DNA from 3 places in the Nocardiopsis codii genome. Region 2 is predicted to be linked to each of the others. Evidence: riboswitches for the same ligand, from Rfam matches in the RefSeq annotation. Region 2 holds a riboswitch; each other region holds the start of a gene.
The links. Region 2 has a riboswitch for cobalamin ahead of Q8791_RS02855 (VWA domain-containing protein). Riboswitches for the same ligand answer to the same signal wherever they lie in the genome.
Positions count from the first base shown of each region.

Region 1: it holds a riboswitch for cobalamin, as region 2 does, so the genes downstream of both, metE (5-methyltetrahydropteroyltriglutamate--homocysteine S-methyltransferase) here and Q8791_RS02855 (VWA domain-containing protein) in region 2, are expected to answer to the same signal.
Region 3: it holds a riboswitch for cobalamin, as region 2 does, so the genes downstream of both, Q8791_RS18560 (ribonucleoside-diphosphate reductase subunit alpha) here and Q8791_RS02855 (VWA domain-containing protein) in region 2, are expected to answer to the same signal.

Region 1 is NZ_JAUZMY010000031.1:25,614-30,894, reverse strand. It holds gene Q8791_RS25500 (polysaccharide deacetylase family protein) at 1-892, opposite strand, end outside; cobalamin riboswitch at 1,116-1,346, shown strand; gene metE (5-methyltetrahydropteroyltriglutamate--homocysteine S-methyltransferase) at 1,490-3,781, shown strand; gene Q8791_RS25490 (DUF3558 domain-containing protein) at 3,878-4,876, opposite strand.
Region 2 is NZ_JAUZMY010000002.1:216,382-221,662, forward strand. It holds gene Q8791_RS02840 (precorrin-2 C(20)-methyltransferase) at 1-347, shown strand, start outside; gene cobM (precorrin-4 C(11)-methyltransferase) at 332-1,114, shown strand; gene cbiE (precorrin-6y C5,15-methyltransferase (decarboxylating) subunit CbiE) at 1,097-2,335, opposite strand; cobalamin riboswitch at 2,392-2,529, shown strand; gene Q8791_RS02855 (VWA domain-containing protein) at 2,557-4,638, shown strand; gene cobO (cob(I)yrinic acid a,c-diamide adenosyltransferase) at 4,638-5,252, shown strand.
Region 3 is NZ_JAUZMY010000018.1:76,923-82,203, reverse strand. It holds gene Q8791_RS18565 (NAD(P)-dependent alcohol dehydrogenase) at 1-356, shown strand, start outside; gene Q8791_RS18560 (ribonucleoside-diphosphate reductase subunit alpha) at 430-2,979, opposite strand; cobalamin riboswitch at 3,137-3,327, opposite strand; gene Q8791_RS18555 (hypothetical protein) at 3,810-4,382, opposite strand; gene Q8791_RS18550 (NYN domain-containing protein) at 4,408-5,281, opposite strand, start outside.

The sequences.
Region 1 (5,281 bases), on a different contig from region 2:
GGGCGGAGCAGTCGATGTCCTCGTCCACGGGCGGCACCGTCCCGGGCGGGGTCTGCTCCCGGCTGTCCCCGGCCGCCTCGGGCGGATCGGCGATGGCGAAGTCGCGGACTCCCCGGGTCGCGGCGTGCGACGCGCGCTCGCCCAGGTCGGACAGGAGGGGGCCGGACTCCGAGGCGTCGATGACCGCGTGGGTCCGGCCCTCGCCGACGGGGGCGACCTGCCCGGCGTCGAACTCCACGACGAGGTCGCCGTCGGGGTTGAACCCCACGGAGTCGTACAGCGAGCCGATGGGGTGGACGGCGTCGGGGGCGGCGGTGTCCGGGAGGGCGTCCCGCACCAGGCCGTTCAGCTCCTCCAGCTCCTCCTGTCCCGCGACCAGGGCGGTGGAGGGGTGGGCCGTGCCGGTCAGGGCGTCGTACCAGTAGGTGGTGTACGCCTCACGGGTCCCCTCGGAGTCGGTCTCCTCGCGGGTCACCCGGACGCCGACGAGGTCGTCGTTGGCCGCCGTCAGGTTCCACGCGGACTCGAAGGAGACCGCGCCGGGGTTGGCCGCCTCGAAGGCGTCCACCTCCGCGGAGAGTTCGCGGTCCAGGAAGCCGCTCAGCGGTTCGGCGTTGGGGAGGACCGGGTAGGCGACCTCCGTCGCCACCCCGCCCTCGCGGGCGAGGGAGGACTCCGTCAGGTCCACCACGTCACCGGGGTCCACCACGGTCAGCCCGTCGGGTTCACCGGTCGCGGGCAGGTGCTCGTCGGGTCCGCCGTCCGCCGCGGGGCGGGCGTCCCCCATGTGTTCGGGGGTGATGACACCGGGTGGGACGACGGCCGACCAGACCAGCCCCGCGACGACCGCCAGCGCGACCGCGATCGTGAAGAGGGGGCGATCGGGGGCCATGGTCGGATGGGACTGCTTGTTCACCAGGGGTTCTCCACGTTCATCTACAGACGAACGTTCGCGGGGAGCGCGGGAGAGGGCTCCGCCGCGTAACGCTTCATTTCGGGTGTGACGCCGACCGCACAACAGGGGTTCGCACTGTTTCCGGGCCGGGCACGGGGATGCACGCCGGGTACAGGGGCGGAGAGGGCGCTCCCTATACTTGCAGGCGTGGAAGGTACATGTTCCACCCCAGAGTCCGGGCCGCGCCCGGAAGGGGAGGGGTGTGTCGCAAGAGGGAACCCGGTGCGACTCCGGGACTGCCCCGCAGCGGTATGAGGGAACGAACGTCGCCATAAGCACTGGAAATCCGATCGGTAATGTCGGAAACCGGGAAGCGGCGGCCAGTAGGAGGACGGTGTCCGCACCGTCCGCGCCCTCGAGTCCGAAGACCTGCCTCCACCCGGCGTCGCACCCGTGCCGCCGGTGGTCCCGTGCCCCGAGGGAGGGCCGAGGAGCGGGAGGCAGGTGCACACGCCCGCGGCGTGGTCTCCGGCATGCCCGCGTCCTCGCTCGCCTCGTGGCCGGTACCCGGCTTTCGACGAGGGAGAGAAGCTCATGTCCGACACCCCCGGGGCCTCCCGGCCCTCCGTGCGCTCCACCGTGCACGGTTACCCGAGGATCGGTCCCCACCGCGAACTCAAGCGCGCCAGCGAGTCGTACTGGAAGGGCGGGACGACCGCGGACGAACTGGACGGCGTCGCCGCCGACCTGCGCAGGGGCGTCTACGCCCAGCTGCGCGAGGCGGGCGTCGACGACATCCCGTCCAACACGTTCTCCTACTACGACCACGTCCTGGACACCGCTGTCCTGTTCGACCTGGTGCCCTCACGGTTCACCTCCCCGGCAGCCGCGGGCGACCGCGACGAGGAGCTGCGCCGCTACTTCGCGCTCGCCCGCGGCGAGCAGGGCGCTCCGCCGCTGGAGATGACCAAGTGGTTCGACACCAACTACCACTACCTGGTCCCCGAGCTGTCGCCGAGCACGCGTCCCCGCCTGGTCGGCGACAAGCCCGTCGCCGAGTTCCGCGAGGCCTCCGAGGCCGGCTTCCGGACGCGTCCGGTCCTGGTCGGCCCGCTGACCTTCCTCCTGCTGGCCAAGGCCGCCGACGACGCGCCTGAGGGCTGGAGCCCCGTCGAGCTGCTCGACCAGCTCCTGGACGCCTACGCGCAGCTCCTCGCGGACCTCGCTGCCGCGGGCGCCACCGAGGTGCAGCTGGACGAGCCGATCCTGGCCACCGACGAGGGCCGCGCCGCGGTCGGTCTCCTGGAGCGCTCCTACCAGCGACTGGGCGCCCTCACCGAACGCCCCTCGCTCCTGGTCTCGACCTACTTCGGCTCCATCGGAGCCGCCGCCCTGCGCGTGCTCAAGGACTCCCCGGTCGAGGCCGTCGGCCTGGACCTGGTGACCGGCGGCGAGGGCATCGACGACCTGGTGAAGGTCTCCGGGCTGGGCGGCACCCGCCTGGTCGCCGGCGTGGTGGACGGCCGCAACGTCTGGCGCACCGACATCCCGGCCGCCGTGGCCACTCTCGGCACCCTGCTCGCCCTCACGGACGAGCTCACCGTGAGCACGTCCTGCTCGCTCCTGCACGTGCCGATCGACCTGGACGCGGAGACCTCCCTCGCCCCCGAGCTGCGCGAGGCCCTGGCCTTCGCCAAGCAGAAGGCTGAGGAGACGGCCCTTCTCGGCCGCGTCCTCTCCGAGGGGGCGGAGGCCGAGTACGCGGGCGGCGGCGCCGGCGGAAACCCCGCCTTCACCGACGCGCGCGTGCGCGCCCGGCTGGACGCCCTGGGCCCCGACGCCTACGAGCGTCCCCAGGACCGCGGCACCCCCGCGGACACCCCGCTGACCACGACCACCATCGGTTCGTTCCCGCAGACCGGCGAGCTGCGCCGCGCCCGCGCCGCCCACCGGCGGGGCGAACTGGCGGAGGACGCCTACAAGCAGATCCTCCGTGAGGAGATCGACCGGGTCATCGCGCTCCAGGAGGAGATCGGCCTCGACGTGCTCGTGCACGGCGAGCCCGAGCGCAACGACATGGTCCAGTACTTCGCCGAGCAGTTGGAGGGCTACGCCACCACCGAGAACGGCTGGGTGCAGTCCTACGGTTCGCGGTGCGTGCGTCCGCCGATCCTGTTCGGCGACGTCTCGCGCCCCGAGCCGATGACCGTCGAGTGGATCACCTACGCCCAGTCGCGCACCGACAAGCCGGTCAAGGGCATGCTGACCGGCCCCGTGACCATGCTCGCCTGGTCGTTCGTGCGCACCGACCAGCCGCTCGGGGAGACCGCCCGCCAGGTGGGCCTGGCCCTGCGCGACGAGGTCGCCGACCTGGAGCGCGCCGGTATCCGCCACATCCAGGTGGACGAGGCCGCCCTGCGCGAGCTGCTGCCGCTGCGTGAGGAGCAGCGCGGCGCGTACCTGGACTGGGCGGTGAACTCCTTCCGTCTGGCCACGTCCGGTGTGTCGCCGTCCACGACGATCCACACGCACATGTGCTACTCGGAGTTCGGGCTGATCGTCGGGGGGATCGAGGCGCTGGACGCCGACGTGACCAGCGTCGAGGCCGCCCGTTCCCGCATGGAGCTGGTGGAGGACCTGGGCCGCCGCGGCTACAAGCGGGGGATCGGTCCCGGCGTGTACGACATCCACTCCCCGCGTGTGCCGTCGGTGGAGGAGATCGAGGGCTCGCTGCGGCTGGCCGCCGCGCACATCGACGCCGGCAACCTGTGGGTCAACCCCGACTGCGGCCTGAAGACGCGCGGCTACGCCGAGGCGGAGCAGGCCCTGCGCAACATGGTGGAGGCGGCCCGCCGGGTGCGCGCCGACCTGCCCGGCGCCCGCTAGCGGAGTCCCCCAGGGCCCTTCGTCCGGGCACTGAGGCGCGGAAAAGGGGAGGGGCCGCGGCGAAAGCCGCGGCCCCTCTCCGTCTGTGCGGGACGGTCAGGTGCCGACCACGGCCAGCGCGTCGGCGCCGGCGTTGACCATGATCTCCTCGATGTTGTCGGGGAGGACCAGGTCCTCGGGGGAGTCGTCACCGGTGAAGGACGGGTGCAGCTGGTACGTGATCTGGATGTTCATGTTCGCGGTCCGGACCAGCAGCACGGCCTGCGGGATGAGGTCGCCGACGAAGTCGTACTTCGTCACGATGAGGTGGGCCTCGTCGCCGAGCTCCACCTCCTTGCTCTCCTCCACGTTCTCGGCGTCGTACAGGGTGCTGTACTCGCTCTCGCCGGTGATCTGGGCGATCGTGTCCTGGAACTGGGTCGAGGCGGCCTCGACGGAGTCGGCGGCGGAGTACGGGGTCTGGTAGTCGATCTCGAAGGAGGCGTAGCCGGCGGGGGCGTTGCCCTCCGGCGGAGTGGCGTCCAGGGTGTCGCAGTACGAGTTCTCGTCGCGGACGGACTTGCTGCCGCCGTCGGTGACCAGGAAGTCGGCCACGACCTGCTCGGTGAAGGCGTCGCAGGGCTCGGTGGGGACGGAGTAGGGGGGCTCGCCCGTGGGGGCCGCGTCGGTGTCCGGCTCCGGGGCCGGCTCGTCGTCGACGGCCGTCTCCTCGACGCTCGCCGAGGGGGTGCCCTCGGGCGGGGAGGCGACGGTCGTCCCGTCGCTGCCGTTGGTGACCAGCATGACCACGACCGCGATCACGAGGACGACGATGATCGCGCCGCCGCCGATGACGACCCACAGGCCGGCCTTGCCGCCGCCCTGGGGCTGCTGGGGTTGGGGCTGGGGGTAACCGGGTCCGCCGCCGTAGGGGGGCTGGCCGCCCCCGTACATCTGCTGCTCCGGGCCGGGGAAGCCCTGGCCGGGACCCGTGGGGGCGCCGTATCCGGGCTGGCCGCCCGTGTTCGGGGCACCGTAGGGGGGCTGGCCCCCGCTGTTGTCCCCGCCACCGTAGGGGTTCTGCGGTGGCTGGTTGTAAGGTCCGTTTTCGCTCATGGCTCCCCTCGCCCGTGATGTGCTGGCCGTGTTGTCTGGGACGCGTGTGCGCGCCTGTGGGTTCTCACGACTTCCGGACCGCGCGGCGGTGCCGGAGCACGCTCGGAGCGACACGGGGTCGTGCGAGGGGAGGCGCACCTACCGCTACTGCCTTCCCGCGGGCGAGGGCGGAGGCGTGGGGCGGGGCGTTCCCCGTTTCTGTGAGGAGGATCCCGGGGACCGGGGGTGCCGATCACAGGTGGTCGGCGCCGGGGGATTCCTTCGCGCCGAGGTCGGGACGTGTGCATACTAGCCGCGGGGTGTGACACTGCGGCAGGCCGGACCAGGGGTAACAGGGTGAATCGTCACTGTTTTGTGTCGGTTGCGTGCGAGATCATGGTTCGCGTGACGCAATCGTGACGCCAG
Region 2 (5,281 bases):
CGGTGATGAGCCTGTCGGACCGGCTCAAGCCCTGGGAGGTGATCGAACGCCGTCTGCGGGCCGTCGCCGAGGCAGACCTGGCGCTGGCGATCTACAATCCGGCCTCGCGCTCGCGCACCGAGCAGATCGCCACCGCCCGCGAGGTCCTGCTGGAGCACCGCAAGCCCGACACCGTGGTCGTCGTCGGACGGAGCATCGGCAGGGAGGGCGAGTCCTTGGAGGTGACCACGCTCGGGGAACTCGACCCCGCCGGCGTCGACATGCGCTGCCTGCTCATCGTCGGCGCCTCCGGCACCCGCGTCTCCGGGGCGGGCCGGGTCTGGACACCGAGGTGGGTGCAGCCGTGACCGTGCACTTCGTGGGGGCGGGTCCCGGCGCCGCCGACCTGCTCACCGTCCGCGCCACGCGCATGCTCAACGCGGCCGACGTCGTCCTCTACCCCGGCACGTACCTCGACCCCGGGGTCCTCGCCCACTGCGCGCCCGGAGCCGAACTGGTCGACACCCAGGGCCTGGACCTGGACCGCATCACCGAGCGCCTGGTCGCCGCGCACGCCGGGGGCGGCGACGTCGTACGGCTGACCTCCGGGGACCCCTCGCTGTACTCGGCGCTGGCCGAGCAGACCCGGAGGCTCGACGCGCACGGGGTCCCGTGGGACGTCACCCCCGGGGTGCCCGCCTACGCGGCCGCCTCGGCCCTGGTGGGCCGGGAGCTGACCGTGCCGCTGGTGGCCCAGTCGGTGGTGCTGACCCGGACCGCCGCCCGGTCGACGGCGATGCCGGACACCGAGTCGCTGGGCGCGTTCGCGGCGACCCGGGCCACGCTGGTGCTGCACCTGGCGATCCGGCGGGTGCGGGAGCTCATGGCCGAGATCGTCCCCGCGTACGGCGCGGACTGTCCCGTGGTGGTCGTGTACCGGGCCAGCCAGCCCGAGGAGGCGGTGCTGCGCGGGACGGTCTCCACCATCGCCGGGCTGGTGGAGGAGGCGGGGCTCCGGCAGGCGGCGGTGGTCCTGGTCGGGCAGGCGCTCGACCCCGCGGGGGGCGGGGAGTCCTACCTGTACGACCCCGCGCGCCCCAGGGGGGCCGGCCCCTCGTCAGTCGCTCCCGGGTGACTTCGCCAGGCACCACTGGGTGACGGTGCGGGCGGGGGTCCATCCGGTGAACGCGCCGATGGGCGCGGCGGTCTCCACCGCGATGCGGGTCAGCTCCCCGCCGTGGCGCCGGTGGGCCTCCGCGAGCAGCCCCTCGGTCTCCAGCGTCACACCGTGCACCACGAGCCGTCCGCCCGGTCCCAGCGCGTCCAGGCAGGTGTCGAGCACGCCCGGCAGGGTCGCGCCGCCGCCGACGAAGACCGCGTCGGGAGGGTCCAGCCCCTTCAGAGCGTCCGGCGCACGGCCGGCGACCACGCGCAGGCCCGGGACGCCGAGCCGGTCCGCGTTGCGGCCGATCCGCGCGGCGCGCCCGGTGTCGGCCTCCACCGCCGTGGCCGTGCACGAGGGGTGGGCGCGCATCCACTCGACGGCGACCGAGCCCGCGCCCGCGCCGACGTCCCACAGGTGCCGGCCGGGGGAGGGCGCCAGCCGGGCGAGCGCCGAGGCGCGCAGGTCCCGCTTGGTGAGCTGGCCGTCGTGCTCGAACGCGTCGTCGGGCAGCCCGGCGACCAGCCCGCAGCCCGGCGGCCCTGAGAGCTCCAACGCCAGCACGTGCAGTTGGGGGGCCTCCTCCGGAGGGGCCCCGAGCCAGTCGTGCGCCGTGCCCTCCAGCCGCGACTCCGCGTCCGCCCCCAGGTCGCCGAGGACGGTCATCCGGCTGCCGCCGTAGCCCGCGCCGACCAGCAGGGCGGCGACCGTCCCGGGGGTGGCGGCGCCCGGGGAGAGCACCAGGACACGGCGGCCGGGGGCCAAGCCGCGCATCAGCAGGTGCGGATCGCGCCCCACCAGGGACAGCACCGCGCACCCCTCCGCCGCCCACCCCATCCGGGCGCGGGCCAGGGCGACCGAGGAGACGGCCGGTTCCACGCGCACCGCGTCCGCTCCGAGCAGTTCGATCAGCGTGCTGCCGATGCCCGACACCAGCGGGTCGCCGGAGGCCAGCGCGACGGCGCCGCGGTCCCCGAGGGAGGCGAGCAGGTCCGGCAGGCCCTCGCGCAGCGGGGAGGGCCAGACCAGGCGCCGCTGGGTCGGGGCCTGCGGCAGCATGGCGAGGTGCCTGCGCCCGCCCAGCACCGTGTCGGCCGCCAGGACCAGCCCTCGCAGCCTCTCGGGCACGCCTGACCATCCGTCGGCGCCGATGCCGACGACGGTGATTCGGGGAGGGGACATCTCGACCTTCATGGGCAGGACGCTATCGTGGCGGCCGAAGGTGTGAGGTGCCCCGGCGGCCCAGCCATCGGAAACGGTGGGGACGGCGTCCGGGGAGAATCTGGGAAGCCCGGTGAGACTCCGGCACAGGCCCGCTGCGGTGAGCCGAGCCTCCGTGACAGGAGGACTCGGTAAGTCCGAAGACCGGCCCCGCACCCGCCCATGACCGATGGCGAAACGAGCGGGAGCCTCACATGCCATTGCGGACGTCCCACTATCCCTTCTCGGCGATCGTCGGCTGCGACGCCGAACCGCTCGACGACCTGGGCCTGGCCCTGGTCCTGGCCAGCGTCTCCCCGGAGATCGGCGGCGTCCTGGTCCGCGGCCAGAAGGGCACCGCCAAGTCCACCGCGGTGCGGGCCCTGGCCCCCCTCCTGCCCCCGGTCGAGGTCTACCGGGGGGACCGCTTCTCCGTCGACCCCGCCGACACCGCGCAGGAGTCGCCGGACGGCCCCTTCCCGCCCGGCACGGCCGTGGAGAGCCGCCCGGTGCGCCTGGTCGAGCTCCCGGTGGGCGCCACCGAGGACCGCGTCCTGGGTTCGCTGCACCTGGAGCAGGCGCTCACGCACGGCCGGGTCGCCTACGAGCCCGGGCTGCTGGCGCGCAGCCACCGCGGCCTCCTGTACGTGGACGAGGTCAACCTGCTCCACGACCACCTGGTCGACCTCCTCCTGGACGCCGCCGCGACCGGCCGGGTGACCGTGGAGCGCGACGGGTTCTCCGTGGAGCACGCCGCGAGGTTCCTGCTCATCGGGACGATGAACCCCGAGGAGGGCGAGCTGCGCCCGCAGCTCCTGGACCGGTTCGGGCTGACCGTCGAGGTCGCCGCGCCCTCCGACCCCGCCGCACGCGTGGAGGTGGTCCGCAGGCGTATGGCCTACGACGCCGACGCCGACGCCTTCTCCGACCGGTACGACCTGGCCGAGAAGGCCCTCGCCGCGCGCATCGCCGCGGCCCGTGAGACCGTCGGGCGCGCACGGCTGTCCGACGCCGCGCTGCTGAAGATCGCGCAGGTGTGCGCGGCGTTCGAGGTCGACGGCCTGCGCGCCGACATCGTGACCGCGCGCACGGCTCTGGCGCACGCCGCCTGGGAGGGCCGGACCTCGGTCTCCCTGGCCGACATCCGCCGCGCGGCCCTGCTGGCCCTGCCGCACCGGCGCCGGCGCAACCCCTTCGACGCGCCGGGGCTCGACGAGGACCTCCTGGACCGCGTCCTGGGGGACGAGGAGCCGCCCCCGGACGACCCAGGACCGCCGGAAGGCTCCGACGGCTCCGGTGACCCCGCCGGCCCCGACGGGGGCGGCGCACCCGACACCGCCGGTCCGGAGGGGGACCCCTCCCCGGACACCGGCGCGGACGGACCGGAGCAGTCCACCGCGCCGCCCCGGGATCCGGAGGGCTTCCGCGAACCGGAGGCCTCCCAGGAGGCGGAGGAGCCGGAGGGGGGCGGGGCCGGGCCCCGGCCCGGCACCACGGTCGGGGCGGGCGCCCCGTACCGCCCCCGGACCTTCACCGCGCGGGGCACGGGGGTCGGCGCCGACGGTCGGCGCAGTCGCGCGGTCGGCGCGCGGGGCCGCCGGATCGGGGCCGAACCGCCCGGCGGGGGCTCAGGCGGTTCGCTCCACCTGGTCGAGACCGTCAAGGCCGCGGCCTCCCGCCCGCACGGCGGCGGCCGGATCGGCCTGCTCCCCCGCGACCTGCGCGTCGCGGTGCGCGAGGGCCAGGAGAGCAACCTGGTGCTGTTCTGCGTCGACGCCTCCGGTTCCATGGCGGCGCGCAAGCGCATGGGCGAGGTCAAGACCGCCATCCTGTCGCTGCTCCTGGACGCCTACCGGCGCCGCGACAAGGTCGGCCTCGTGACCTTCCGGGGCGCGAGGGCCGAGCTGGTGCTGCCCCCGACCCGTTCGGTGGACACCGCCGCCGCCCGCCTGGACGAACTGCCCGCCGGGGGGCGCACCCCGCTCGCCGAGGGCCTGCTGGAGGCCGCCCGGGTCCTGCGGCGCGAGCGCCTGCGCGACCCGAGGCAGCGTCCGCTGCTCGTCCTGGTGACCGACGGCCGGGCCACCGGCGGCCGGGGTGCGGTCGGCCGCTCGCTGGAGGCCGCCGACCACGTCGCCGGCCTGGGCGTGGCCACCGTCGTCGTGGACGGCGAGTCCGGCCCGCTGCGCCTGGGCCTGGCCGCCGCCCTCGCCGCCCGGATGGGCGCCGAACACCTGCCCGTGGACGAGGTCAGCGCTGACGCGCTGGGAAACGCCGTGAGAGAGAGGGCCGCCTGATGCCCCAGGGCATACCGTCCGTCGTCCCCGACGACGGGCTCACCACCCGCCAGCGCCGCAACCAGCCGGTGCTCGCCGTCCACACCGGGGACGGCAAGGGCAAGTCGACCGCCGCGTTCGGGCTCGCGCTGCGCGGCTGGAACCAGGGCTGGCGGATCGGCGTGTTCCAGTTCGTGAAGTCGGCGAAGTGGCGCATCGGCGAGCAGACCGTGCTCGAACGCCTGGGGAGGCTCCACGAGGAGACCGGCGAGGGCGGCCCCGTGGAGTGGCACAAGATGGGCTCGGGCTGGTCCTGGAGCCGCCGCCGGGGCAGCGCCGAGGACCACGCCGCGGACGCGGCCGAGGGCTGGGCGGAGATCAGGCGCAGGCTCGCCGAGCAGACGCACGACCTGCTCATCCTCGACGAGTTCACCTACCCGATCAACTGGGGCTGGGTCGACGTCGAGGACGTCGTGGCCGCCCTGCGCGACCGTCCGGGCCGCCAGCACGTGATCATCACGGGCCGCCGCGCCGCCCCCGAACTCCTGGAGGCGGCGGACCTGGTCACCGAGATGGCCAAGGTCAAGCACCCGATGGACGCGGGCCGCAAGGGCCAGCGGGGGATCGAGTGGTGAGGCCCCCCGCGGCCCCGGAACCGGCGGGG
Region 3 (5,281 bases), on a different contig from region 2:
AGCGGTTGGCCAACACCTTCGACCTCATCGTCAACACCGTCAGCGCCTCCATCGACATGGACGCCTACCTGAACCTGTTGACCCTGGACGGCACGATCGTCAGCGTGGGCGCCCCGCCCGAGCCTGTGCCGGTGACCCTGTTCACGCTGTTCGAGAACCGGCGCTCCTTCGCCGGTTCGAAGATCGGCGGCATCGCCCAGACCCAGGAGATGCTCGACTTCTGCGCCGAGCACGGCATCGCCCCGGAGGTCGAGATCATCGGCGCGGACGGGATCAACGACGCCTGGGAACGGGTGCTGGCCTCGGACGTGCGGTACCGGTTCGTCATCGACACCTCCACCCTGGCCACCGGCTGACCGGAGCGGAGACCGCGGTGGGGCCCCCCCCCCCCCGCCGGGGGCCGCCCGCGGGCGGCCCCGGTCCCACGTCCTACTGGCAGGCCTCGCACTCGGGGTCGTCGATGGAGCAGGCCTGGCCGTCCACGATCTCGAACTCGTCCTCGACCTCGGTGTTCACGGCGGGCGCCGCGACCGGCTCGGGAACGGGGGCGGGCGCGGGAGCCGCCGCCGGGGCGCTGCTCGCGACCGGGGTCGCCGCGACCGCGTTCAGGCGGCCGTCGGTGCCCTTGAGCGTGCTCTTCTCCACGTGCGTGGCGCTCTGCGAACGCAGGTAGTAGGTGGTCTTGAGACCGGAGCGCCAGGCGCGGCGGTACAGGGTGTCGAGCTTCCTGCCGCTCGGGGCCGCCATGTACAGGTTCAGGGACTGGGCCTGGTCGATCCACTTCTGGCGGCGCGAGCCCGCGTCCACCAGCCACTCGGGGTCGACCTCGAACGCGGTCGCGTACAGGGCCTTGAGGTCGTCCGGGACGCGGTCGATGGCGCCGAGGCTGCCGTCGTGCATCTTCAGGGCCGAGACCATGTCGTCGTCCCACAGGCCGCGCGCCTTGAGGTCCCGGATCAGGTACGGGTTGACGACGGTGAAGTCGCCGGACATGTTCGACTTGACGTACAGGTTGCGGTAGAGCGGCTCGATCGACTGGCCGACACCGGTGATGTTGGCGATGGTCGCGGTGGGCGCGATCGCCATCACGTTGGAGTTGCGCATCCCGGTCGACTTCACGCGCTCGCGCAGGGAGTCCCAGTCCAGGGTCTCGCCGCGGTCCATGTCGAGGTCGCCGCCGCGCGAGTCCGCGAGGAGCCGCAGCGAGTCGATCGGCAGGACGCCCCGGCTCCACAGCGAACCCTCGAAGGACTCGTAGGAGCCGCGCTCTGCGGCCAGCTCCATGGAGGCCTCGATGGCGTAGTAGCTGATGAGCTCCATGCTCTCGTCCGCGAACGTCACAGCGCCCTCGGAGGCGAAGGGGGTGCGCAGCTTGAACAGGGCGTCCTGGAAGCCCATGAGGCCGAGCCCGACGGGGCGGTGGCGCAGGTTCGCGCGGCGCGCCTCGGGGATCGTGTAGAAGTTCACGTCGATGACGTTGTCGAGCATGCGCACGGCGGTGCGGACGGTCCGGCGCAGGCGCTCGGCGTCCAGGCCGTCGGGGCCGACGTGCTGGGCCAGGTTGACCGAGCCCAGGTTGCAGACGGCGACCTCGTCGGCGCTGGTGTTCAGCGTGATCTCGGTGCACAGGTTGGAGGAGTGCACGACGCCGACGTGCTGCTGCGGCGAACGCAGGTTGGACGGGTCCTTGAAGGTGATCCAGGGGTGGCCCGTCTCGAACAGCATGGTCAGCATGCGCCGCCACAGGTCGACCGCGGGGAGCTTCTTGGCGACCTTGATCCGGCCCGCCTCGGCGGCGGCCTCGTACTTCTCGTAGGCCTCGGCGAAGTCGGTGCCGTACTTGTCGTGCAGGTCGGGGACCTCGTCCGGCGAGAACAGGGTCCAGCTGCCGCCCTGCTCCACACGCTGCATGAACAGGTCGGGAACCCAGTTCGCGGTGTTCATGTCGTGCGTGCGGCGGCGGTCGTCACCGGTGTTCTTGCGGAGGTCGAGGAACTCCTCGATGTCGATGTGCCAGGTCTCCAGGTAGGCGCACACGGCGCCCTTGCGCTTGCCGCCCTGGTTGACCGCGACGGCCGTGTCGTTGGCGATCTTCAGGAACGGGACGACGCCCTGGCTCTTGCCGTTGGTGCCGCGGATGTGCGAGCCGAGGCCGCGCACCGGGGTCCAGTCGTTGCCGAGCCCGCCGGAGTACTTGGACAGCATCGCGTTGTTGCTGATGCCGTGGAAGATGGCCTGGAGGTCGTCGCCGACGGTGGTGAGGAAGCAGGAGGACAGCTGCGCGCGCACCGTGCCGGCGTTGAACAGGGTGGGCGTGGAGGCCATGAAGTCGAACGAGGACAGCAGCTCGTAGAACTCGATGGCACGGGCCTCGCGGTCGTCCTCGTTGAGGGCCAGACCCATGGCGACGCGCATGAAGAACGCCTGCGGCAGCTCGTAGCGGACCTCGTCGCTGTGCAGGAAGTAGCGGTCGTAGAGGGTCTGGATGCCGAGGAAGGTGAACTGCTCGTCCCGCTCGGGGTACAGGGCGGCGCCGAGCCGGTCCAGGTCGAACCCGGCGAGCGCGGGGTCCAGCTGGCCCAGGTCGATGCCGCGGCGGACGTAGGCGGCCAGGTAGGCGGCGTAGCGCTCGCCCATCTCGGACTGCCCGGCGGCGTCGGGGGCGCCGCTGATGAAGGTGAGGGCCTCACGGCGCAGCTTGTCCAGCAGCAGGCGGGCGGCCACGAACGAGTAGTCGGGGTCCACCTCCACGAAGCTGCGGGCGGCCATGACCAGGGCGAGCTCGACCTCGGAGTCGGGGATGCCGGGGTAGAAGCCGCGGCGGGCCTCGGTGAGGACCTTCTCCGCCGAAACACCGGTGAGCCTGGCACAGGCCTCGGTCACGACGTGCTCGATCCGGTCGATGGCGGCGGGGGGCGCGCCCTCGTTGGTCGGCTCGGGCCGAACGGATACGGGCACGGCCTCGACGTCAAGGGTCATACAGCGGCTCCAACCTCGGTAGAAGAGTCCCGGCGGGGAGGGGACACGATAAGCAAGGTGCGCGGCACGCACCGGTGGACCGACGCACCGGGTGCGTGCGGTCGTCTGACCGGTGGGTCGCGGCGGCTCACCCTCGAAGCCCCGTCGTCGGCGCACGCTCGCGTGCGCACCGGCGGCAGGTCTTCGGGCTCGTGGGCGACCTACGCACCGTCGCTTCCCAGGGCCTTCGGGGGTCCCCGGTGCCTGTGACGGCTTCGTTCCCACATACCGCTGCGGGGCAGCCCCGGCTTCACACCGGGTTCCCTCTTGCCTCACCCCGAGGGGTGAACCACCAGCGGGACAGATACTACATCTAGGGGGCCCCGCGTTGGAACACCGCAAGATGATGGCGTGTCACCGATTTCTCGGATTCTTCGACGATCGTCGAACACACGCGCGGGCCGTGGTATGCGGGGGCCGCGAGCGCCCGGTTCAGGGGGATTGCGCGCCTCGTCGGGGCAGCTGGGAGGCGACCGGACACAGCCTAGATCGTCGCCGGGGCTCCCCGGGACCGCGCGGGTCCTCCGACGGGCCTCCGAACGTCCGGAATCCCGTCTCCGAAGCGGTTCGGACCGTACCGGACGACTCGGCGCCGCAGACCACACCGCCGTATCGGCGGCGGTCGGTGACGGGCCGGGGCGCCCGGACGGTGATCTGTCCGGGTGCCGCTCCGGGCGTGTCGGAGGGACGCCCGCACGTAGGAAAGCTCACTCCGCGGACGCCGACGCGGGCGTCCCCGGCCCGAACCTCCGGTGGGGGTGGCCCGGGCCGCCGCCGTACGGCGGCGGAGGTCACTCCTCGTCGAGTCTGCTGTCCAGCTGGTCCTCCGCCAGACCGAGGTCGGTGCGGATGCGGAACCTGATGCGCAGGAGCTCCACCAACAGGTCGCGGACGTAGGGCGAGGACTCCTGGTCGAGGAAGCGGCGCGCACCGACCGTCGCCCACCGTTCCGCGCCCTCCAGGTCGTCGTGCGCGTACAGTGCCTCGGCGACGTGGATGAAGGTCTGGAGTCCGGGCGGTTCCTCGCCCTCCAGGCGTGTGAGGTGGACGTAGGCCTGGTCGACCTCGTCCAGTTGCAGGAGCGCGCCGGCGCTGAGCGCCCGGGCGTCGATCACCGTGGCGCCGCCGTCGTCGATCGCCCGCTGGTAGGCCGCGCAGGCGCGCTCGAACTCCTGGGCGATCTCCCACTGCTCGCCCGCGCGCACGAACAGCTCGGCGCGCGAGACCTCGCTCCCGGCGTCGACCCGGTTGGCCAGGTCCAGCAGTTGGGCGGCGACCCGTCCGTGCTCACCGGACCGGACAGCGTGGAATTCCCAACGGTCGAGTTCAGCCGTCGTCACGTGGGTCAAGCGCATCGCCCCCATCCCCTACTCGCACTCCCGCGCCCCGTCAGGACCTGGCCCGCTCCAGGGCCTGCCAGAAGCCCTGGCGCAGCCCGTCGCGGACCTCGTCGCGCAACAGGTGGTCGATCGGCAGCGAGGAACCCTGGAGCAGACGCGCCTCCAGATCGGAGGGCATCCTGGGCCTGCGGGCGAGTACGGCCTCCACCCACAGAGCGGGCGCCTCGCGAGCGATCGACTCCGCGAAGTCGTTCCCTTCCTTGTGCGCAACATGCACCGCTTCGTCAACGGTATGCGCGGCGGGGCGTGTCTGCTGGGGATATCCAGGACTGGGACGGGATTCCTGGTAGCCGCCGGGACTGAACCGGTCGGCTGGTTCGGGACCAGTACGTGGCTGCCCCCCGTAGGGGGAGGCTGCCCCACCGCGGTGAGCGGTGTCAGTTTCCGTACTGGTCCCATAGGTAGGGTTTGCGTCGGCCGCTCCCCCGTATCCGGAACTGTCCCCCCCGCCGTAGCGCGGATCCTGACGTGGGTCCTGGGGTGGCGCGTTTCTCGGCGGTGGCGCGTGGCCGGGTTGGCCGTCCGGGGCGAACGAGCGCTGCGCCCCGGTGCCGGAGGCGAAGGACTGCTGGGGTCCCGTGCCGTTGAAGGACGGCTGCGGACCGGTCATCGGCTGCCCCTGGCCGGGCACCGACCTGCCCGGAAGGCCGTAGCCCCCCTGGTCGGCCCCCCGCATCGACGGGTGGCCCTCGGTGACGGGGTAGCCCTGCTGCCCGTTCTGTGCGGGGTGCCCCCCGGTCATCGGGCCGCCGGGGTAGGAGCCGTTGCCTCCCACGCCGGGCGGGGTCTGCCCACCGGACGGGAACCCGTTGGCGTCGATGCCGCCGGGCTGCTGGCCGCTGTCACCGCCCGGCCCGGCGAGG